Regions from separate parts of the Massilia sp. TWR1-2-2 genome, predicted to be linked through region 2. Evidence: predicted binding sites of a transcription regulator. Region 2 holds the regulator's gene; the other holds the start of a gene.
The links. Region 2 encodes FliA, which starts transcription of late flagellar genes. Its sites were predicted from a motif close to CTAAAGTTTNNNNNNNNNNNGCCGNTA; they were not measured.
Positions count from the first base shown of each region.

Region 1: ACP7DD_RS19655 (flagellin) is a predicted target of FliA. The motif match lies at 5,553-5,579, and genes of this name have one in related genera.

Region 1 is NZ_JAFCWM010000023.1:7,269-19,031, reverse strand. Features, by position in the region: gene ACP7DD_RS19685 (RES family NAD+ phosphorylase) at 64-627, shown strand; gene greB (transcription elongation factor GreB) at 593-1,159, opposite strand; gene ACP7DD_RS19675 (hypothetical protein) at 1,233-1,829, shown strand; gene ACP7DD_RS19670 (histidine kinase) at 1,846-2,976, shown strand; gene ACP7DD_RS19665 (response regulator) at 2,973-3,620, shown strand; gene ACP7DD_RS19660 (GGDEF domain-containing protein) at 3,742-5,325, shown strand; gene ACP7DD_RS19655 (flagellin) at 5,768-7,696, shown strand; gene ACP7DD_RS19650 (flagellar protein FlaG) at 7,771-8,130, shown strand; gene fliD (flagellar filament capping protein FliD) at 8,272-9,762, shown strand; gene fliS (flagellar export chaperone FliS) at 9,797-10,276, shown strand; gene ACP7DD_RS19635 (flagellar protein FliT) at 10,280-10,603, shown strand; gene ACP7DD_RS19630 (flagellar hook-length control protein FliK) at 10,686-11,763, shown strand, end outside.
Region 2 is NZ_JAFCWM010000016.1:30,817-42,579, forward strand. Features, by position in the region: gene flgA (flagellar basal body P-ring formation chaperone FlgA) at 1-280, shown strand, start outside; gene flgM (flagellar biosynthesis anti-sigma factor FlgM) at 388-690, shown strand; gene ACP7DD_RS16430 (flagella synthesis protein FlgN) at 697-1,164, shown strand; gene ACP7DD_RS16435 (M35 family metallo-endopeptidase) at 1,376-2,458, shown strand; gene ACP7DD_RS16440 (hypothetical protein) at 2,459-2,962, opposite strand; gene motD (flagellar motor protein MotD) at 3,118-3,870, opposite strand; gene ACP7DD_RS16450 (flagellar motor protein) at 3,880-4,626, opposite strand; gene ACP7DD_RS16455 (RNA polymerase sigma factor FliA) at 4,608-5,336, opposite strand; gene ACP7DD_RS16460 (MinD/ParA family ATP-binding protein) at 5,352-6,188, opposite strand; gene flhF (flagellar biosynthesis protein FlhF) at 6,181-7,482, opposite strand; gene ACP7DD_RS16470 (OmpA family protein) at 7,643-7,816, opposite strand; gene ACP7DD_RS16475 (hypothetical protein) at 7,860-8,084, opposite strand; gene ACP7DD_RS16480 (DUF4384 domain-containing protein) at 8,122-8,952, opposite strand; gene flhA (flagellar biosynthesis protein FlhA) at 9,174-11,288, opposite strand; gene flhB (flagellar biosynthesis protein FlhB) at 11,285-11,763, opposite strand, start outside.

The DNA.
Region 1 (11,763 bases), on a different contig from region 2:
ACAATGCTGATTTGTTCACGATGCCCACTTCCGAGCTGGCCGGATCGAGTTTGGAATCGTTTCGTGACTACGCCCGAAACACACTGGTGGAGAATCTCCCGGCAGACGCGTAAACTTGACGCTGAAGACATGACAGGGAGTGGAGCAAAAACCCACGGTGGGCGATGGAACAAGCCAGCCAAAGCGGTCACTTACACGTCGACCTCTATCTCTTTGGCAATACTTGAGACGCTTGCGCATTTGGCTGGCGTCGTGGCGATTCGCAACTCCTTCCTGGTCAAGTGCACGGTTCCGGACGAAATCTGGAGTCGACGACAACAGGTGTCGTCGGATGCGTTACTACCGTCCTGGCGTGCGCAGCCGGCCGGATCGAAGTCTGTCAGGTTTGGAGATGCATGGCTCATCTCCAACACCAATGCGCTCATGCTGATTCCCTCCGTTATCGTGCCGGAAGAGTACAACGCTTTGGTCAACCCTGCACATCCAGACCGCGCAGATTTCGGCTATGGCGGTACGTCAGCTGATCTACGATCCACGTCTAAAAATAACGTCGTACGCGCTAGCAAGGGAAATCGGTTCTGCGGCCAAACGTTCAATCCGGCGAAGGCGCCGGATATTCCACGCTGAGCAGTTCGAGTTCTTCCGGCCCGAGCGGCGTCTGCAAGGTGACGACGTCGCCCTCGCGCGCCTTCGTCATGGCCCGCGCCACCGGGGAGACCCAGCTGATCTTGCCTTTGAGCGGATCCAGTTCGTCGATTCCGACAATGGTGACGCTGTGCTCTTCGCCGGCAGCGTTGCGGTAGCCGACGGTGGCGCCGAAAAAGACCTGATCGTTGCCGAAATGGACGCTAGGGTCGACCACCGCGGCCGAGTCCATGCGCTTGGTCAGGAAGCGGATGCGCCCGTCGATCTGGCGCAGCCGCCGCTTGCCATATATATAGTCGCCGTTTTCCGAGCGGTCGCCGTTCGAGGCGGCCCAGTGCACGATGCGTACCACCTCGGGCCGGTCGACGTCGATCAGCTGCAGCAGCTCGTCCTTGATGCGCTGGTAGCCGGCCGGCGTGATGTAGTTCTTGGCGCCGGCGGGAATGGCCTGCGCCAGGGCCAGCGCTTCCTCGTCGTCATCGTTGTCGGACTCTTTGACAAATGCTTTATTCATCAGCCTATTGTAACGGCACGCAGCCGTCCTGTCCGCGTGTCCGCGCCTGAACTTTTGACGTATGATGGCCGCAATGAAAAGTTCCCGCACATTGCGCAACCGGCTGCTGTCGCCCCTGGTGTACCTGGCGGCGCTGTTGCTGCTGCTCGAGGACTGGCTGTGGGATCTCGGCCTGCGCCTGGTGCGGCTGGTGGTTGCCTGGCCGCCATGGAAGGCGCTCGAACGCCACATCATCGCGCTGCCGCCGTACGCCGCGCTGGCGGCCTTCGTGCTGCCGGCAATCTTGTTGCTGCCGGTTAAACTGCTGGCCCTGTTCGCCATTGCCAGCGGCCATCCGATCTCGGGCATCAGCGTCATCATCGTGGCCAAGGTCGGCGGCGCGGCGCTCGTGGCGCGGCTGTATGTGCTCACCAAGCCGACCCTGCTGTCGTTGCCGTGGTTTGCGCGCTGGCACGAGAAATTCATGACACTCAAGGATTACTGGATCGGCCGCCTGAAAGCGACGGACGCGTTCCGCCGCGTCAGCATGCTGTCGGCGATGATGCGCGGCGCCGCCCGTGCCGCCCTCGCTCGCCTGCGCCGGAAGGCCGGCTTCGGCGCCCGCCACGCCAGCCGTCCGGCGCGCATGCTGCGCCGCTTCATTGCCATCTGGCGCGCGCGCCGCCGTTGAACCTGTGCATCTGCCCATGACCACCACGCCCGCGCTGTCCGCCCGCGAATCCGACCTGATCGAAGAGCTGGCCCGCTACCAGGCACGCTTCAATGCCATCGTCAGCAATACGCCGGGGCTGGTCTATCAGTTCGTGCTGGACGCCGGCGGCACCGTCAGCTTCCCTTACCTCAGCGAAGGCTGCGCCGCGCTGCTGGGCCTGGGCGCGGCGGCGCTGCAGAAAAAGCCGCAGCTTTTCCTCGGCCTGATCCTGCCGGAAGACCGCAAGGGCTACAGCGACTCGATGCACGCCTCGGCGGCCGGCATGTCTAGCTGGAACTGGGAAGGCCGTATCTGGGTCGACGCCTGGAAGGACGTCAAGTGGATCAACCTGCGCTCGAGCCCGCGGCCGTTGCGGGACGGCGGCGTGCAGTGGGAAGGGATCATGACGAACATTACCGCCAGCAAGGCCGCGCAGCTGGAAGTGACCAATTCGCGCGCCCGGCTGGCCGAGCTGACCGCCCACATCGAGGAAGTCAAGGAACAGGAGCGCACCCGCATCGCGCGCGAAATCCACGATGACCTCGGCGGCAACCTGACCGCCATCAAGATGGCGCTGGCGATGTTGTCGAAGCGCCTGCCGACCGACCAGCCGCAGCTGGCCGACAAGGCCGTCTACGTCGATTCGCTGGTCGACCGCACGATCGAGGCGGTGCACCGCATTTCGCTCGACCTGCGCCCGTCGATGCTCGACTTCGGCATCGTCGCCGCGCTCGAATGGCAAGTCAACGAATTCGAGAAGCACATCGGCGTGCCGTGCAGCTTCACATCGAACGAGAAGGACATCGACCTGGCCGCCGACCATGCCAGCGCGCTGTTTCGCATTTTCCAGGAAGCGCTGACCAATATTGCCAAGCATGCCCATGCGACGCGGGTGACGGTGTCGCTGACGCGCCTGCGCCATCACATCTGCCTGAGAATCAGCGACAACGGTGGCGGTGTCCAGGCGGCCGACCGCATCAAGCCCGGCTCGTTCGGCCTGCGTGGCATGAGCGAGCGCGCCCTGGCGCTGGGCGGCACAATGGCCTTGTCGCGCACGCGCGGAGGTGGCACCATTGTGGCCATCAAGATCAAGCTGGCCTCGCCAGGAACCGAATCGCCCCAATGACCGAAAAAGCCACCATCCGCGTTTTCATCGCCGACGACCACGCCATCGTGCGCGAGGGCCTGAAGCAGATCCTCGCCGAGCAGCGCGACATCGTCGTCGCCGGCGAAGCCGAAAACGGGCTCGACGCCATCAAGTTATTTCGCAAGGCTAAGTGCCACGTGATGCTGCTCGATATCTCGATGCCCGACCGCAGCGGCATCGAGGTGCTCAAGCAGGTCAAGAAAGAGCATCCCGAGATGGCCGTGCTGATGCTGTCGATGCACCGCGAAGACCAGTACGCGATCCGTTCGCTCAAGGCGGGCGCGGCCGGCTACCTGACCAAGCAGAGCGCGCCGCAGGAACTGGTGGTGGCGATCCGCCAGGTCGCCGCCGGCCAGAAGTATGTCAGCGCGGCGCTGGCGCAGGAGCTGGCCAGCCAGCTCGGCGACGGCCACGACAGCGCGCCGCATGAGGCGCTGTCGGACCGCGAATACCAGACCCTGACGATGATCGCCTCCGGCAAGACGGTCAGCGCGATCGCCCAGGAACTGTCGCTGTCGGTGAAGACCATCAGCGAATACCGCGCCCGCCTCTTGGTGAAAATGAAGTTGAAAAACAGCGCCGAACTGACCCATTATGCGATCAAGAACCAGCTGATCGAATAAGTCGGTTTTAATGCCGTCAGGGAAGATGGGTTTTCTGCCTTCTAATTAAACGTTCGCCTGTCGGCAAAAGCGCTTATCATTACGCCATCAGATACCAACCCGAGCCGTTCCCGCTTTCGCCATGTCGCTCCCTCCCGCAAAACCGCCGGCCGCTCCCGGTCAGAATCCCGCCGACATCGCACGCGAAGCATTTCGTCGCCTGGCCACGCGCCGCATCGCGCCGACGCCGGACGCCTATCGCGCCATCTATGACGAGATCGCCGGCATCGTCGCCGAGCCGGTGGCGCCGCCCGCGCCTGCCGACAGCGGTGCCGAGACGGTGCTCGGCAACTTCGCCAGCAAGCTGACCGACACGCCGGGCGAGCTGGCCGAGTTCGGTCGCCGCTTCAATCGCGCCGTCAAGGCGCGCGACTGGGACGGCTACGCGCGCGGCCTGTCGCAGCTGGTGGAAAAGCATTTTCGCAAGGCCAGTACGATTGAGCTGGCGCCGCTGTCCGAAGCGGCCGAGTCGAAGCAGCTGCGCGACCTGCTCAGCCGCACCTTGACGGTCGCCGTCGCCTCGCTGCTGACCGGCATGCCGGCGCTGGTGACCGAGGCGGAATCGCTCGGCGCCGCCGCCAAGCTGGCGCACACCGACGAAGCCCTGGGCGAAATCGCCGTGCGCCTGAAGCAGCTGTGCTACCAGATCGAGATCAAGAGCGGCGACGTCGCCGAACAGCAGGAATTGCTGCTGCGCCTGTTCAAGCTGCTGCTGGAAAACGTCAGCGAACTGCTCGATGACGACAGCTGGCTGCGCGGCCAGATCGACGCCGTGCAGGAGCTCATTTCCGGGCCGATGGACCAGCGCGCACTGGAAGACGCCACGCGCAGCCTGAAAGACGTGATCTACAAGCAAAGCCGGCTCAAGCACAGCCTGTCGGACGTCAAGTCGACCGTCAAGAACATGATGATGACGTTCATCGACCGGCTCGGCTCGGTCGCGGCCAGCACTGGCGACTTCCACGAAAAGATTGGCGGCTTCTCCGAAAAGATCAGCAAGGCCGACAACATCGACGACCTGAACGTGGTGCTCGGCGACGTGCTGCGCGAAACGCGGCTGGTGCAGACCGAGGCGCTCAAGTCGCGCGACCGCATGATCGCCGCGCGCCAGGAAGTGCTGGAAGCCGAGCAGCGCATCGTGTCGCTGGAGGCGGAGCTGCGCCACATGAGCGAGCTGGTGCGCGAAGACCAGCTCACCGGCAGCCTGAACCGGCGCGGGCTCGACGACGTGTTCGAGCGCGAAACGGCGCGCTCGGACCGCCGCGGCACGCCGCTGTGCCTGGCCATCCTCGACCTCGACGACTTCAAGCGCCTCAACGATACTTACGGCCACCTGGCTGGCGACGGCGCCCTCAAGCACCTGGTCAAGATCGTCAAGGAAACGCTGCGCTCGATGGATGTGATTGCCCGCTTCGGCGGCGAGGAATTCCTGATCCTGCTGCCGGAGACCACGGTCGAGGCGGCGGCGCAGACGATGACGCGTCTGCAGCGCGAGCTGACCAAGCATTTCTTCCTGCACGAGAACGAGAAGCTGCTGATCACGTTTTCGGCTGGCGTGGCGCTGCGCTACCCGAACGAGGCGCAGCCGGCGCTGGTGGCGCGCGCCGACAAGGCGATGTACCAGGCCAAGAAGAGCGGCAAGAACCGCGTCATCGTCGCCGAGTAATATCCTCAGTACAAGCCTGCGTTCGAGCGGACGCAGGGCCCGCATCCCGATTCCCTCCCTGAACTTCACGTCACCTCTGTTGCCTCGGTATCACGCCTCGCGCTGACCGCGGTTCCGTTGTCGGCGAAATAACAGACGCCGCCACGCGCTGCCGAGACTGTCAAATTCGTGAGTAAAACGATAACAAAACGTCGGCCCCGGCGACACAAAATAAAATTAATTTCGCCCTAAAGTTCACCTTTTCGCTGTCGTTTAAGCGCACCGGATTTGCCAAAGCTGAGAGTGAAACCACAGATTTATTATTGTTTTCTCCTATCAACTTTTTGAGGGGAGCGACGTTACCAGATTCAACTGCGGTTTGATTGTCTCGGAACAGCGAGGCAGACCAAAGTAAGACGCGGCACGTAGCCCACCCCGGAATTACCCAGTTTGGAGAATTAAAATGGCTGCATTTATTAACACCAACATCGCTTCGCTGAATTCGCAACGTAACCTGAATTCGTCGCAAACCGCTCTCACGACTTCGCTGCAGCGTCTGTCGTCCGGTCTGCGTATCAACAGCGCAAAAGACGACGCCGCCGGTCTGGCAATTTCGGAGCGTATGACGTCGCAGATCAACGGTTCCGACCAGGCAGCTCGTAACGCCAACGACGGTATCTCGCTGGCTCAAACGGCCGAGGGCGACCTGGCTCAGATCGGTACCAACTTGCAGCGTATGCGTGAGCTGGCTGTGCAGGCTTCGAACGGCACCAACTCGGCATCGGACCGCGCAGCACTGAACGGCGAAGTCCAGTCGCTGGCAGCTGAAATCGACCGCGTCGCACAGAACTCGTCGTTCAACGGCGTCAAACTGCTCGACGGTTCGTTCTCGTCGCAGGACTTCCAGATCGGCGCCAACAACACCAGCAACGACCGCATCACGATCGAGTCGATTTCCAGCGCACGTACTTCCCAACTGGGCGGCGTGGGCACCAGCTTCGATGCCAAGATCAGCAGCGGCGCAACCACCGGCGCTCTGTCAGCCGGCGACATGACCCTGAACGGCTTCCAGGTCGGCGCGTCGGCGATGGGTGCAGCACCAGGCCAAAGCGCCTCGAGCGCCTCCTCGATCGCAGCAGCGATCAACAAGATCTCGGCCGACAGCGGCGTGACCGCATCGGCTGACGTGAACAAGGTGTCCGGCAGCTCGGCGACGACCTTCGGCGCCACCACCGGTGCCATCGCCGCCGATACGTTCAGCATCAACGGCGTCAACGTCGGCGCAGTCAGCGGCGGCGCAACCGCAGCCGGCCAGGGCGCCAACGTTGCGGCGGCCATCAACAAGATCGCTACCCAGACCGGCGTGACCGCGTCGGCCAACGCCACCACCGGCGCGCTGACCCTGACCGCTTCCGATGGCCGCGACATCAGCATCGGCCTGAACGGCACTGCAGCAAGCACCGCCGCCGTCGCGACCGACAAGACCGCGTTCCTGGCCCAGACTGGCCTGGCTACCGCCGCTGTCGGCACCAAGGGCGGCACCGAGACGACCGAAGTAGCGTTCGGCGCCTACACTGCACTGAGCTCCACTACCGCGACCGATAAGTTCTCGATCAGCGTCGATGGCCAATCGCTGCTCGCATCGACCGCCGTCGGCACCGGCATCACCGCTGCAACGGTGCAGGCAGGCGTCGATTCGTTCGCCACCGCCAACTCGGCTACCCACAGCGTCAGCGGCACCGTCGCTGGCGGTGACCTCAAAATCACCAAGCTCGACGGCACCGCATCGGCAGTCAAGATCGAATCGTCCAACGCCGCCGGCTCCGCCGTCGCTGTCGGTACCCCTTCGGGCGGCTTCGCCAGCCAGGCTAACATCGCCTACGGCGGCGCTGCTGTCAGCACCACGGCCGGTACGGGCACCGGCGTCGCCGTCGGCGTCGCAAAAGCGAACCACGGTACCGTCACCCTGAGCAGCAGCAGCGCAAGCGGCATCGTCTACGGCGGCGCGAACCTGGCCAAAGCTGGCCTGGCAGCAGCCGGCGGCGTAGTCGCAGCAACGACGACATCGTCGGTGTCGAGCCTGTCGAGCATGGATGTACTGACCTCCGCCAACGCTGCCAAGGCCATCTCGGCCATCGACGGCGCGCTGGCCACGGTCGGCACTTCCCGCGCTTCGCTGGGTGCTTACCAGAACCGTTTCGCTTCGGTCGTATCGAGCCTGCAAACGTCGTCGGAAAACTTGTCGGCTTCGCGTAGCCGGATTCAAGATACCGACTTCGCCAAGGAAACCGCTTCGCTGACGCGCGGCCAGATCCTGCAACAAGCTGGTACCGCCATGCTGGCACAGGCTAACTCGCTGCCAAACGGCGTGCTGGCCCTGCTGCGCGGTTAATCAACAAGTCTTCACCGCAACACGAAACCCGGTCCGGTTCTCCCGGCCGGGTTTTTTCCGTTTAAGGAATTAGCATGGAAATCCGTCCACAAACGAGCGCAGCGGCGCCACCAACGCCGCCCGCCGACAAGAGCGCGGCCATCGCCGCGCGCAACGACGCGGCGCCGACCCAAACTGTAATGGCCGCCAAGCAACCAGCGGCGACGGCAACGGAAGACGAAGTCTCGCACGCACTCAAGAGCATCAACCACGCGCTGAAGGAACGCTCGCAGGACCTCGAGTTCTCGGTCGACGACGACAGCGACCGCACCATCGTCAAGGTGGTCGACAAGAGCACCCAGGAAGTGATCCGCCAGATGCCGACCGAGGAAGCACTGGAAATTGCGAAGGCGCTCGACCGCCTGCAAAGCCTGCTCGTCAAGCAAAGCGCCTGAGTGGCGCCAGCTGTGTAGTTCCAGAATAGACAGGTGATCGTCCCTCTAAAGTCCAGTTGGCTTGGGCCGTTAACAACGTATATTTAACTTTTGAAGCAGGGGGCAACAGTGGCGGGATCTCTTTCTGGCATCGGTTCATCCATGGACATCGAGGGCATCGTCACGAAGCTGATGTCCGTCGAGCGCCAGCCGCTCGCCCGCATGATCAAGCAGGAGACCAGCTACCAGATGAAGCTGACCGGCTTCGGCACGCTCAAAGGCGCCCTGTCGCAGTTCCAGAGCTCGGTGCGCGCGCTGTCTGAGGTCAGCAAGTTCCAGGGCACCAAAAGCTCCCTGATCGACACCACGATCGCCTCCGTTACCTCCACCACTGCCGCCGCCCCCGGTACCTATGCGCTCGAAGTGAGCCAGCTGGCCAAGGCGCAGAAACTGGTCGTCGACGGCACCGGCAGCGACACCGTCGCGCTCGGCAAGGGCGTCATCAAGTTCGACCTCGGCACCATTGTCGGGCCCCTCGGCGCCGATGGCAAGCCCGGCCCGGCCACCCTAGGCGCCGACGGCAAGTACATCGACGCGACCGCTTTTACGCCCGGCGCCGGCACCACCAAGAGCGTCACCATCGACGGCGGCAGTTCGCTGGCCGATATCCGCGACGCCATCAACAAGGCCGGCATCGGCGTCACCGCCGCCATCGTCAACGACGGCAGCGCCACGCCGTACCGCCTGACCCTGACGCAAAACAGCACCGGCCAGGCGAGCAGCATGAAGATCTCGGTGGTCGACGCCGACCCGGCCGGCAGCCCGCTGCTGTCGGCCCTGCTGACCCACGATCCGATGGATCCGGCCAAGGCGATGAGGGAGACCGGCACCGCCGTCGACGCCAAGTTCAAGCTCGACGGCATCGACGTGTCAAAACCGTCCAACACGGTCGACGACGTCGTCACCGGGGTCACCTTGAACCTGCTCAAGACCAACGTCGGCACCACCACCGCGCTGAACGTGGTGCGCGACACCGGCGCCGTGTCGACCGCGGTGACGTCCTTCGTCAAGGCCTACAACGACATCAGCCAGACGCTGCGCGACGCGATGGCCTACAACCCGACCACCAAGACAGCGGCCATCCTGAACGGTGAAGCGAGCGTTCGCGCCATCCAGACCCAGGTGCGCGGCGTGCTGGCGGCGGCAATTCCCGGCGAGGGCGGCTTGACGCGCCTGTCGGAAGTGGGCGTGACGGTGCAAAAAGACGGCACGCTGGCGCTCGACAGCGCCAAGCTCAACAAGGCACTGGCGAGCAATTTCGACGACTTCGCCGGCCTGTTTGCCGCCGTGCCGGCCAACGGCACCGGCGACACCGCCAAGCCCGCCACGACCGGCTATGCGGCCCAGTTCGAGAAACTCGCCAGCTCCCTGTTGGCGGTGGGCGGTCCGCTGGCATCGCGTACCGACGGCATCAGCGAATCGATCCGCAACATCACCAAGCGCGAAACGGAGTTCAATGCGCGCATGGTCACAGTTGAAAAACGCTACCGTGCGCAGTTTACCGCGCTCGACCTGTCGCTGAGCAGCATGAACAACACCAGCACTTACCTGGCGCAGCAGCTGACGGCAATTAGCAACCTGAACAATCGGTAGTAATCAGTCGAAATATATTTAGGAGGGAGCATCCATGTTTGGAACGTCACAAAGAGGGGCAAACAGCTACGCCAAGGTCGGCCTCGAAACCGGCGTCGTCGCTTCCAGCCCGCACCAGCTGATCGTGATGCTGTTCGAAGGCGCGCTGGTGGCAGTGCGCGCCGGCCACGCGCACATGAAAGCGGGCGAGATCCAGAAGAAAGGCATGGCCATATCGAAAGCCATCCTGATCATCGAGAACGGCCTGCGCGCCAGCCTCGACAAGCAGGCCGGCGGCCAGATCGCCGAGAGCCTCGACTCGCTGTACGACTACATGGGCCGGCGCCTGCTGATGGCCAACGTCAGCAACAAGCCGGAAATTCTCGAGGAAGTGCAGACCTTGCTGCTCGACCTGAAGGGCGCGTGGGACGCCATCGGCGCCGCCGCCAAGCCAGCTGCAGCCGCCATCGAACCGCCGCGCGCCGCGTACGACAGCCTGGCGCCGCGCACCGCATCGTTTTCCATTGCAGGGTAAATCATGAACAGCGAACAAGTCATCTCGCTTTACGAAACCGTCAACGAACTGACCGGCAAGATGCTGCTGGCGGCGCAGTCGCGCGACTGGGAAAACCTCGCTGCCCTCGAGACCGATTGCGCCAGCCACGTGCAGACGCTCAAGGCCGGCGAACCGGTCGCCGCCCTGTCCGGCCCGATCCGCGCCCGCAAGGTCGAGATCATTCATCAGATCCTCGCCCACGACCGCGAAATCCGCAACCTGACGACGCCGTGGATGGCCGAACTGTCGGCCCTGATCAACAGCAGTGGCGCCTCGCGCAAGCTGTCGGCGGCTTACGGCGCCTGAAGTGAATGCCCGCCATGCCCGCCAGCGCGGTCGCTGATGCCGTAGGGTCTGGTGTTTGTAGCCGGGCCGCGGCAGGCGCACGATGATCCCCGCCGCCGACATCGTCAACGTCGCGCCGGTCGCCCGGATCACGCCGGTCACCGCCGCCGAAGCGGTCGCCGATGCCCGCCAGCAGGAGTTCCAGCGTTCGCTGTCCGGCCAGGTCGGCAAGTCGATGCAGGCCGAAGTGCTGTCGCGCCTGACCGACGGCAGCTTTCTGGTCAGGGTCGCCGGCACGCCGGCGCGCATGATGCTGCCATCCAATCCGCAGCCCGGCGCCGAAGTGCCGCTGACGCTCGTTGCCCTGACGCCCCGCCCTACTTTCAAGGTCACCGGCTCGCCGCAGTCCGCGCCGATTCCCGCCTTTGTCGCCGATAGCCTGGCCGAGCCTGGCGCGGGCGCCGGGTCCCTCGCCAGCACTGCCGCTAGTCCTGCCGCTGGTCCTGCCGCTGGTTCCGCAGCCGGTTCCGCCGCAGGCGCAGCCGCCGGCGCCGGCGCGGCCAGGGCTGGCGCCATGCAGCGCGCCGCCAGCCTGTTCAGCGACGCACCGGCGGCAAGCCTGCTGTCCGAATCCGATTCCTCCAGCACCCGCTCGACGCTGAGCGACGCGGCGCGCGTCATCACCACCGTGCTCGGCGCGGCAGCGCGCGCGCCCAACCCGCAGAACACCATCGTCGCGCCACTGCCGCTGCTTCCGGCCGCTTCCGCCGACCCGGTCAAGCTGGCCGCAGTACTGAAGGACGCCATCGGCGCCAGCGGACTGTTCTACGAATCGCACGTGGCCGAATGGTCGGCCGGCAAGCGAGCGCTCACCGAGCTGCAGCGCGAGCCGCAGATGCAGCGCGCCGCCGCCAGGCAGGAAGCCGGGCCGGCGGTGCAGGCGTCGGCCTCGCCAGCGTCGGCCGCGGCCGCGTTCGCGCCAGGCGGCGCCATCCCCGCCGACCCGGCCACCGCCCAGTTCATCAACCTGCAGCTGTCGAGCCACGAGCAGGGCCGCGTCGCTTGGCAGGGCCAGCTGTGGCCGGGCCAGCACATGTCGTGGCAGATCAGCCGCGACCCGCCCGAGCGCAGCGAGCGCCAGTCGCCCGGCGGCGAAGCGCCCGAAGCACCCTGGCGCAGCG
Region 2 (11,763 bases):
CGGCGTGGTGACCGACATGGCGCAGGCGATCGGGCGCAGCACGACGATGTCGCTGCCGTCGGGCGCGCCGCTGCGGCTCGATGCGCTGCGCAGCAAACCGGCGGTGCAGAGCGGCCAGCAGGTGCGCGTGGTATCGAGCGGCGCCGGTTTCAAGGTGTCGACCGAGGCGCGCGCGATCGGCAATGCCGGCGAAGGCCAAGTGGTGCAGGTACGCACCGCGGCCGGCGCCATCCTCAGTGGCGTGGCGCAAGCGGGAGGCCTGGTCGAGGTGGTTTTTTGAACGTTCGTTTCGGAAAATCCATTGATATGCACTAAAGTTTGGGACGGCATCGCCGTTACTTACGCATATCCCGGAGTTTGATGCTCTGGTCAGAGAAGGAAGATGCTGTGAAAATTAACGATACATTAAAGACAAGCCCTGGACTGCCGGCGGCGACTACGCCGGCAGCCGGATCCAAAGGCGCCGAACGTGCCGCCGGCACCAGTGCGGCGCCGAGCGACAACGTGCGCCTGTCTTCGCAGGGCCAGGCCCTGGCTGCCGCGGCCGGCGCCAGCGCCGTGTTCGACACCAAGAAAGTCGAACGCATCAAGCTGGCAATTGCCGACGGCCAGTTCCAGGTCAATTCAGAAAAAGTGGCGGACGGCTTGCTGGAAACAGTGCGCGACCTGCTGCATTCCCGCAAACGATAAAACACCATGCACAGCCCGACGACCACCCTGTCCGACGAACAACACCTGATCGCTTCGCTGATCGAGTTGATGAAACAGGAACAACAGTTCCTGGTCAAGGCGGACACTGACGGGCTCGACCAGATCACCCCGCAAAAAGCCGAGTTGGTGCAGCAAGCCGCGCGGCTTTCGACCGCCCGCCACGAGGCGCTCGGGGCCGCCGGCGTTGCCGCCAGCGAAGCCGGCATGGAAGTCTGGCTGGCGAACAGCAGCGATGCCGCTGCCCGCGCCGCATGGATCGCCTTGCTCGACCTGGCGCGCGAAGCGAAAGAACTGAACCGCGTCAACGGCATGCTCGTCAACAAGCAGATGACCAACACCCAGATGGTGATCAACGCGATGCGCACGCCGGCCGGCGGCAGCGACGCCGGCGTCTACGGCCCCAGCGGCCAGGCCGGCGCCGGCGGACCGTCGCGCCGCTTCGTCGTCGGCTGACCGGGTCTGACCCGCCGTCGGGGTCAGACCCGGGTGTAAAGCCCGCACCATCCACACCGGGGTCCGACCCCGACACCGGGTCAGCCCCCAACCGACCCCACCCTGCTGCAACACCGTTGCGTTTTCACGCGTCCGCTCCAGATAAATTTTACTTCTCCGCAGCGATCCGTAATCATCAACTGATGAGTTTGTCACACCTACGGAGACCAGCATGAAATCCATCTTCAGGGCATCCATCGCGGCATTCACGCTGGTCGTTTGCGCCAGCGCGCAGGCGGCGTCGAACGGCATCGCGGTCAGCATCAGCACGGAAAAATCGTCGCTCGGCAAGTCCGACGACGTCGTCGTCACGGTCACGCTGACCAACACCGCGGCGAGCCCGCAGGCGGTGCTGAAGTGGCATACACCGTTCGGCGGCGAGATCGAAGAGCCGCTGTTCGATATCCGGCGCGACGGCGCCAAGGTGCCCTACCTCGGCGCGCGCTACAAGCGCCCCGCCCCCACCGCGGCCGATTATTACGTGCTCGCGCCCGGCGCGTCGCGCAGCGCCCGCGTCGAACTGTCGAGCCTGTACGAGATGAGCGTGACCGGCGACTACACGATCCGCTACGCCACCGAGTCGCTGACCCTGTTCGATCCGCATGTCAACGGCCGCGGCACCGTGGCGCAGCGATTCGGCGAACTGAAGTCACAGCCACTGACGTTGTTCATCGACGCCCGCTTGCCGCGCGGCGCCGCCGGCGAACCGGCGCCGGCGCCCGACGCGGCGCGCGGCAGCGGCGCCAGTTTGTCGTTTGCCAAATGCAGCGCCTCGCAGCAGAGCGCGCTGACGACGGCGGTGACGGCCGGGCGCGCGATGGCCGACGACGGCGAGCGCTACCTGATGGCGCGCAAGCTGCTCGGGCCGCGCTACACCAACTGGTTCGGCGCCAGCGACCCGGCGCGCCTGTCCACGGTGCGCGGCAACTACGCGGCCATCAAGGATGCGCTCGCCACGAGGCCGGTGACGGTCGATTGCAGCTGCAACAAACCGTATTTCGCCTACGTGTATCCGACCAAGCCGTATGTGATTCATGTGTGCCGCGCATTCTGGACCGCGCCGATGACCGGCATCGACTCGAAAGGCGGCACCCTGGTGCACGAGATGAGCCACTTTAACGTTGTCGCCGGCACCGACGACTGGGTGTATGGGCAGGAAGGCGCGGCCGGCCTGGCCATCGGCGACCCGGCCAGGGCCGTCAACAACGCCGACTCGCACGAGTATTTCGGCGAGAACACGCCGGCGCTGGAGTAATTACTGCTTGCCGACGTGGGCGAACATGACGGAATCGGGCTCGACAGGCGTAGTCTGGTCGAGCTTTTTCAGGTCGGCGACGTAGTGGCCGTTGTAGTTGAGCTGATAGGCGCGGCGGCCCGGCAAGAAGGCGTAGGCATCGGTGATGTCGATCAGGTTGTGATGGCGCGTGTGCGGCTTGACCGCCAGGAAGTCTTCCTTGCCGAGCGGGCCGCGCTTGACCATCGGGCCGATGTAGTTGACCGGGTCGCCGTTGGAACTGTCGCGCACCTCGAAGTAGTTGCCGAACAATTCCTTCTCGGAGGCGACCGAGCGCGGCACGTAGATGGTGTGCTCGCTCTGGTTGTCGATCGTCAGGCGCACCAGCACCTTGCCTTCGCGCGATTCGACCTTGACCATTTCGTGGACCATGTTCCTCACCCCGTCCTTCGCCGCCGCGCTGCCGGCCAACACCAACGCCGCGCCCAGCAGTACCGTGTTTGCCACCCTCGTTGCCAGACCCATTATTACTCCTTCGCTGAATATGGCGGGATTTTGCGCCGGCCTCTTTGCGCTGCCAAGCCCAGTTGCGCATGGTTACAATCGCGCCGCCGCAACGCTGGTGTCAGGTCTGACATTCGGACAAATGTCCGAATGTCAGACCTGACACCAGCACTTTACTAACGAGTGGGGATTTCGGTGGTGGTGTCAGGCAACGCCGACAGGATCGTCACGGCCACGCGCCGGTTGCGGGCGCGGCCGTCCGGATCGGTATTGGCGGCCACCGGAATGTTGGCGCCGTGGCCAATGACGGTCATGCGCGCTTCCGGCACGCCGGCCTCGGCAAACAGGCGCACCACGCTGCTTGCGCGCGAAGCCGACAGTTCCCAGTTCGACGGAAACAGCGGGCTGCGGATCGGCGCGTTGTCGGTGTGGCCTTCGACCTGCAGCGCATGCGGATCGTTCTTCAGCAATACCGCCAGCGCCAGCAGCGCTTCCTTCGAGCTGGCATTGAGCGTCGCGTCGCCCGAATCGAACAGCACGCTGGCATTGATTTCGACGCTGACGCCGCGGCTGTTCTGCGTCACCCGCACCTTGCCCTCCTTGACCAACGGCGCCAGGGTCGACGTCAGGTCGCGCGCCAGCAAGGTCAGCCGTTCTCGCTCGCGCCGCATCGCTTCGGCGCGCCGTCGGCCGGCCAGGTTCGGCAGCGAAATGGACGGCTGGATTTCGTCGACCATTTTCGGCGCCACCCGCTTGCCGCCGAAGGCGTCGCCGAGCGCGTCGGAAAACACCCGGTACTTGCCCTCGTTGACCACCGAGATGGCGTACATGACGACGAAAAACGCGAACAGCAAGGTGATGAAGTCGGCGTACGAAATGAGCCAGCGTTCGTGGCTTTCGGTTTCTTCGTCGAATTTCTTGCGCGCCATGACGTTCGGCTACGGGCGCGACATCAGGCTGGCCACGCGCTCGTCGATGACGCGCGAATGGTCGCCGCTGGCGATGTCGTAAAACACGTCGGTGAGGATCTCGTACTGGGTCACCGTTTCGGCGACGATGCTTTTGAGCTTGTTGGCCACCGGATAAAAGAACAGGTTGGCCAGGCCGACGCCGTACACGGTCGACACGAACGCGACGGCAATGCCGGCGCCCAGCTTGGACGGGTCGGTCAGGTTTTCCATCACGTGGATCAGGCCGAGCACGGCGCCGAGGATGCCGATGGTGGGCGAATAGCCGGCCGCAGCTTCCCAGATCTTGACCGCCTGGCGCTGGCCGAATTCATACGCCGTCACTTCCGTCTCGAGCAGCCCGCGCAGTTTTTCCGGATGGATGCCGTCGATCATCAGGCGCAGGCCTTTCTGGACGAACTTGTCGGTCGAGTCGAGCATGTGCTGCTCGAGCGACAGCAAACCGTCGCGCCGCGCGTGCAGGCTCCACAGCGCGATGTCGCGCGCCAGCTTGCCGCGCTGGCTCGGCGGCGGACGAAACACCCAGCGCAGCATGCGCATGCCGCGGGTAAATGTCGGCGCCTCGGTCTGCAGCAGCACCGCACCAAAGGTGCCGATGACGACGATGGCGAACGCGGCCGGCTGCACCAGCGAGGCGAGCTTGCCGCCGTCGAGGCCGTGCCCGATGAATAGCCCCGCCAGCGCGAGGGCTATGCCAATTACGCTGGCCCAGTCCACGCCTGCTCCCGTAATGCCGCACGCAACCGCGCCACCGCCTGCGTGTGCAGCTGCGACACGCGCGATTCAGACACACCCATGACGGCGCCGATTTCCTTCAGGTTCATTTCTTCCTCGTAGTACAGGCCCATCAGCATCTTTTCGCGCGGCGGCAAGTTGTCGATCGCATCGACCACCGCCTGGCGGAAGTCGCCGTCGAGCAGGCTGCGCAATGGATCGGCATCGTCGACCGCATAGCGATCGAGGAAGTTGTCGTTGCCTTCGTTATCGTGGAAATCTTCGTAGTACAACAGCTGATGGCCGCCGCCGTCGCCGAGCATGTCCTGGTATTCCGACAGCGACAGCTTGAGCAGCTTGGCCACTTCCGATTCGGTCGGCGGATGGCCGAGCTTTTGCTGCAGCGAACTCATCGCCGCTTCGATCTTGCGCATGTTTTGCCGCATCGAGCGCGGCAACCAGTCGCTGTTGCGCAGCTCGTCGAGCATGGCGCCGCGGATACGCAGCACCGCGTAGGTCTCGAACTGGGCGCCGTGCGTCTCTTCATAGCGGCCGATGGCATCTAACAGGCCGATCATGCCGGCCTGGATCAGGTCGTCCACTTCCACGCTCGGCGGCAGCTTGGCCTTCATGTGGTGGGCGAGACGCTTCACCAGCGGCATATGATCCGTCAGCAGCTGATTCTTGTCCGCTTTCCCTTTGACCGTGTACATGGTTAAACTTTGTTATCAAGAGCCAAAACGGGTGTTTCCCCCTGTCCGACCGAGCTGAGGCATTCCAGACAGGGCAAAACGCCCTGCCAGGCGGCGAAACGCAACCGAGGCGCCCGCCAGCGGAAACGCATCGACGACGGCGCGCCCGAGACGCGCGGCGCGTTGCAGATATTCGTCGGCCGGAACCGAACCCATCGAGATGAGCTGGACCGCGAGATACCGACTTGCCGCGGAACACATATTATCGTATACCACCTTTGCCTCGATTTCGGAAGCGCCCGTCACCAGGATGCCGAACGGGCGACGCCCCAGCTGCTGCGACAGCCGCTTGATCAGGCTGTAGGCGGCGGTGATCGAGGCGGCCGACGTCGACACCTGCACGACGATTTCCGAACTGTCCATGATCGGCACCGGAAAGCTGTCGTCGTCGGAAAATTCGCCGTCGACGATGACGATGCCGGTCTGCTTGACCAGCACGTCGAAGCTCTTGGCCAGGCGGCGCAGCTCGTCGGGGCCGGGACGCTGGGCGCCCTGGCCGCGTTTCAGGCTGGCCACGCCGAACCCTTGCGGCACCTGGTGGATCACTTCGTTGAGGCCACATTCCTGGCGCGCCACCTGCAGCAAGGACACGCCGCGGTCGACGCCGAGGCGCTGGGCGACGCCGTACTCATGCAGGCAGGCATCGACGATCAGCACGTCGTTGCCGGCACGCGCCAGCGATGCGCCGAGGTTGACCAGCATCGCGCCCTTGTCATCCTGGGCGGTGGCGGAAAGAAAGGTGACGATGCGCGGCTTGGGGCCGGCGAGCATCCGGCGCAAGCCTTCGGCCTGGTCAAAATCGAAATTAGCCAAGCGACACCCCGCGCAGGCTGCGATCGTTGGCGGCATTGCCGGCCTGGGCCATCAGCAGCGGCAGTTCGTTGTCGGCGTACTGGGTGGCGGCGTTCTCGCGCGTCAGGCGGAAGGCGCGGTCGACCAGCATGGCGCGGTCGGCCAGGTGCAGGTCTTCCGGCACGCGCTGGCCGTTCGAGATGTAAAACAGGCGCAGCTTCTGGCGGATCACGACGTCGAGCACGTTGCCGATCGAGGCCGCTTCATCCATCTTCGTCATGATGCAGCCGGCCAGGCCGCTGCCGTGATAGGCGCGCACCACTTCGTTGAGCGTTTCGTTGGTGCTCGTCGCGTTCAGGCACAGCAGGCGTTTGACGTCGGCGCCGGACTCGCTGAGCATGGCGACCTGTTCGGTGACCATCTGGTCGCGCTGCGACACGCCGACCGTGTCGATCAGCACCGTGTGCTTGTTGCGCAGCTCTTTCAGGGCGATGCGCAGGTCCGCTTCGTCCTTCACCGAGTGCACCATCACGCCGAGGATCTTGCCGTAGATGCGCAGTTGTTCGTGGCCGCCGATACGATAGGCGTCGGTGGTGATCAAGGCCAGCTTTTCCGGGCCGTGGCGCATCACGCAGCGCGCCGCCAGCTTGGCCGTGCTGGTGGTCTTGCCGACGCCGGTCGGGCCGACCAGGGCGAACACACCGCCCTTTTCGAGCACTTCGTCTTCGTCCGTCATGCTCGTCAGGTTACGGCACAGCACCGTCTTAATCCAGCGCATGCTCTCGGCCGCATCTTTGCCGGACGGCATCTTCTCGATCAGGTAGCGCGCCAGCGTGGCGGAAAAGCCGGCCGCCAGCATTTCGCGCAGCACGCCCGCTTTTTCCGGCTCGCGCTGCTGGGTGGTGCCCCAAGAGATGGCGGCAAGCTGGGTTTCCATCAGGCCGCGCATGGCGCGAATTTCGCTCATCATGCCCGACATTTCGGCGGCGGCGGTGTCTTTGGCGTGGGCGATGGCGGCCGACATCATCGAGCTCATCTGGGCCATGTCGACGCTGTCGGGCTGCGGCTGCGGCGCGCGGCGGTTGGCGTAGCCCTCGGGCGGCGCGCTGTGTTGCAGCGTGGGCTCAGGCTGGGCCATCTCGGTGCCGTGCGCCGGCGCCGAGATCGACGCGACGTCGTCGTTGGCCAGCGCGAGAATTTCGACGACGCCATCGACTGGGCGGTTCGACAGGATGACGGCATCGGGACCGAGGGCGTCACGCACTTTGCGCAAGGCTTCACGCGAGGTGGCGGCGGTAAATTTTTTGACATTCATCGATGAAGCTCCTGGGTACCTGCGCTGCTCACATGAGCGACTGCAGCTTCTCACAGTTACAAGTATCGACGATGCCGCACGGAAACCATCTGGCGAAAAGGTGGGTGAATGGGCCGCTATTCCCGCGCGCCGGGGCCGAGCGCGGCGACCATGGCGCGGATCATTCGGTCAGGGTGACGATCCGCACGCGCCGGTTTTCGGCGGCGGCCGGGTGTTCCTTGTTGAGCTGCTCGGTGTCGCCCTTGCCGAGCGCGACCAACCGGGCCGGGGCGACGCGCAGCTGGCCGACCAGGTGCTCGCGCACCGCCTGCGCGCGTTGCTGCGACAGCTGCATGTTGCGCTCGCCGGTGCCGCGCGCATCGGCATGCCCTTCGATGTTAAAACGGAACCGCTGGCCGGTTTCGCCGCCACTTTAGCCGGCCGTGCCGCGCCGGCGTCAGCGCGTCGAGAAATGCCTGCGCTGTCGCGTCGTTTTTCAGCACGTCATGCGTCTGCGCCGCCGACGGCGCACCCATCATCAGCAGCGCGCAGGCGATGCACGCCACGCCCAACTTTCCAGCAATGCCTGACATATGACCTCCAAGAAAGAACAGCATAAACAACGCGACAACTATCTGGCCGCGACCTCTTCGATGCGCATCAGCGTGGCGCCGTAGCCGGCATCGCATCCGGCCCCGCTCGCGCAGGTCGGCGTGCCGGCCAGCACCGGCGTGGCGGCCGGCACGCCGCCCAAACCCGGCGTGCCTGCGCGGAATCGAAGCGCGGCATGGTTTCCCCGCTGCTCAGCCCGGCGGCAGCGAAGTCGCGCGGCGCGCGCGAGACCATGACGAGCACGTGATTGACGCCCGGCGGGCCGGCGGCGCCAATCTGCCAGCTCTTGCGCGGCAAGTTCACCGTGGCGTCGGCGGCGATGCGGTCGTCGCGGTCGATCGCGTTCGGCAGCAGCAGTTGCATCTCCTCGCTGCCGGTGCCGACGAAGAACACGTACAGGTAGCCCGCTTCGCTCGATGTGATGCGGAACTGCATCAGGTCCTTGCCGATGACGATGCGTTCCTTCTGGGCCAGGGTGTTCACCGAGATCAGCGGGTCGCGGTGGCGGACGATGTCGTCGAGACCGGCAAGCGCGGTGAACGGCCCGCACGCGGCGGCAGCCGCTGGCAGCGGCGCCGGCGGCCGGCAACAGTGCCCCGGCGGCGGCGGCCCGGACAGCTCCGCGGCCGGCGCGCGCGGGCCCGATGGCCGCGACGGCGCCGGCGCCGCACGCGTCGGCGCCGTCGCTTCGCCGGCGGCCGGCCGCATGACGGTGGCGTCGTCCTCGTGCTCGAGTGCAAACAGGCGCGCGCGCAAGGCTGCCACATCCTGCGGGCGGTGTTCCGGCCGCACGGCCAGGCCGGCCTCGATCGCCGCGAGGAAGGCGGCCGAGTAGCGCCCGCGCGCGCTGGTCGACAGCGGCACCAGCTCGTCGCTCATCATGCGGCCAGCAGGCGGGGCGAAGTGTGCATGGACATTCCTTGTGAAGCGGCGCAGCCGAGGTAATGCAGTTTGGTAAATTTATGATACCTATATCGTTGACGGCTGGCGAACGATTATTGGTGATTCGTTGTATGTATGGCCTGCTGACTTGGGGTTTGAAACGCCGTTCATGCAGCACGGGTCTGGGCGGTTTTTTTGGCTCAGACCCTGCTGGAAAATTACCCCGGCGCACCCACCAGGCTGGTCACGCGGATCGTCTTCGTCTCCGGGATCTCGCTATGCGACAGCACCTTCAGCTGCGGCAGCGCGCGCCGCAGGAAGCGCGACAGCAGCGCCCGCAGCGGCCCCGGCACCAGCAGTACCGGCGTCAGCCCCATCTGCTCCTGTAGCGCCGCGGCCTGGCCGGCCTGCTGCGCGATCGTGTCGGCCAGCCCAGGCTCGATGCCGGAACCGTCGCCGCCCGCCCCCATCGCCTGCATCAGCAAGCGCTCGAGCCGGTTGTCGAGCGTCATCACCGACAGCTCGGTAGCGCCAGGGAACAGCTGCTGCACGATCGCCCGGCCCAGCGCGATGCGCACCAGCGCCGTCAGGTCGTTCGGATCCTGCGTGTGCATCGCATGCTCGGACAAGGTCTCGATCACCGAATGCATGTCGCGGATGTGCACCCCTTCGATCAGCAAGTTCTGCAGCACCTTCTGCAAGGTCGACAGCGACACCACCTTCGGCACCAGGTCTTCCACCAGCTTCGGCGACTCCTTGGCAATATGGTCGAGCAGCGCCTGCACTTCGGCGCGGCCGAGCAGCTCGGAAGCGTGCGTGGTGATCAGGTGGTTCAGGTGGGTCGCCACCACCGTGCCGGCGTCGACCACGGTGTAGCCCATGCCTTGCGCTTCGTCGCGCAGGCTGGCGTCGATCCAGGTGGCGGGCAGCCCGAACGCCGGGTCGGTTGTTTCCAGCCCCGGCAAGGTGCCGCTGGCCATGCCCGGATTGATCGCCAGGAATTGCCCGTTGAGCGCTTCGCCGCTGCCCACTTCGACACCCTTGAGGGTGATGCGGTAAGCCGATGGCTTGAGCTCGAGGTTGTCGCGGATGTGCACCGGCGGCGCCAGGAAGCCGACTTCCTGCGCGAACTTCTTGCGGATGCCCTTGATGCGCTTGAGCAGCTCGCCGCCTTGCGCCTTGTCCACCAGCGGAATCAGACGGTAGCCCACTTCCAGCCCCAGCGTGTCGACCGGCATGATGTCTTGCCAGCTGACCTCTTCCTGCTCGGCGGCGGCAGCCTGAGGCGCCGCGCCCGCACTGCCCGGTCCGCCGGCGGCCTCTTCCACTTCCGCTGGCTGCTTCAGGCGCTTGCTGGCCAGGTAAGCGATGCCGGCGAGCGAGCCGGCCAGCAGCAGGAACACCAGGTTCGGCATGCCCGGGATCAAGCCCATGCCGCCGATGATGCCGGCGGTAATGTACAGCACTTGCGGCTTGGCGAACAACTGGCCCACCAGCTGGGTGCCGATGTCCTGGTCGCTGGCCACGCGCGAGACGACGATACCGGCCGCGGTCGAAATGATCAGCGACGGGATCTGCGCCACCAGGCCGTCACCGATGGCCAGCAAGGTGTACGTCTTGGCGGCGGCGGCGAAACCCATGTCGTGCTGCAGCATGCCGACCAGCAGGCCGCCGACGATGTTGATGACGGTAACCATGATGCCGGCCACCGCGTCGCCGCGCACATATTTGCTGGCGCCGTCCATCGCGCCGTAGAACTCGGCTTCCTGGCCCACTTCGCTGCGGCGGCGGCGCGCCTCGTCTTCGCCGATCAGGCCGGCGTTGAGGTCGGCGTCGATCGCCATCTGCTTGCCCGGCATCGCGTCGAGCGCGAAACGGGCGCCCACCTCGGCGATACGGCCGGCACCCTTGGTGACGACGGTAAAGTTAATAATGGTCAAAATGATAAACACGACGATACCGACCGTGTAATTGCCGCCGATCAGGAAATGACCGAACGCTTCGATCACCTTGCCGGCCGCCGCGCCGCCGGTATGGCCTTCGGTCAGCACGATACGGGTCGAGGCAACGTTGAGCGACAGGCGCAGCATCGTCGACACCAGCAAGATGGTCGGGAAAGCCATGAAGTCGAGCGGCTTGACCGTGTACAGGCTGGTCAGCAGCACAATGACCGACAGCGCGATGTTAAAGCTGAAGAACACGTCGAGAATGAACGCCGGCAGCGGCAGCACCATCATCGCCAACAGCAAGATGATGATCATTGGCGCCGCCAGCGCGGAGCCGCCCTTGCCGCTCAGTCCGCTCAGCCAGGATGGGACAGTGATGCCGTTCATGGTGTTGCTCCGTTATTCGATGCAGGCTTTTTTTGCGATGCGGGGTTAAGCGGGTCCATTTCGGGCGGCACCGGCAGTTTGGTCGGACGGTCCGGATACTTGCCGCCGCCTTTGTTAAATGCGCGCAGCTGGAACACGTACGCCAGCACTTCGGCCACCGCCGAATACAGCGCCTCGGGAATCTCGTCGCCGATCTCGGTGTGCTTGTGCAGCGCACGGGCCAGCGCCGGCGCTTCCAGCAGCGCGACCTTGTTTTCCGTGGCCAGTTCGCGGATTTTCGCCGCCACTTCGTCGGCGCCCTTGGCAACGACCATCGGCGCGCCGCCGTGGCCGTCGGCATACTTGAGCGCGACGGCATAGTGGGTCGGGTTGGTGACGACCACGTCGGCGGTCGGCACCGCCGCCATCATGCGGCGCTGCGACATCTGGCGCTGCATCTGGCGAACCTTTGCCTTCATCTGCGGATTGCCGTCCG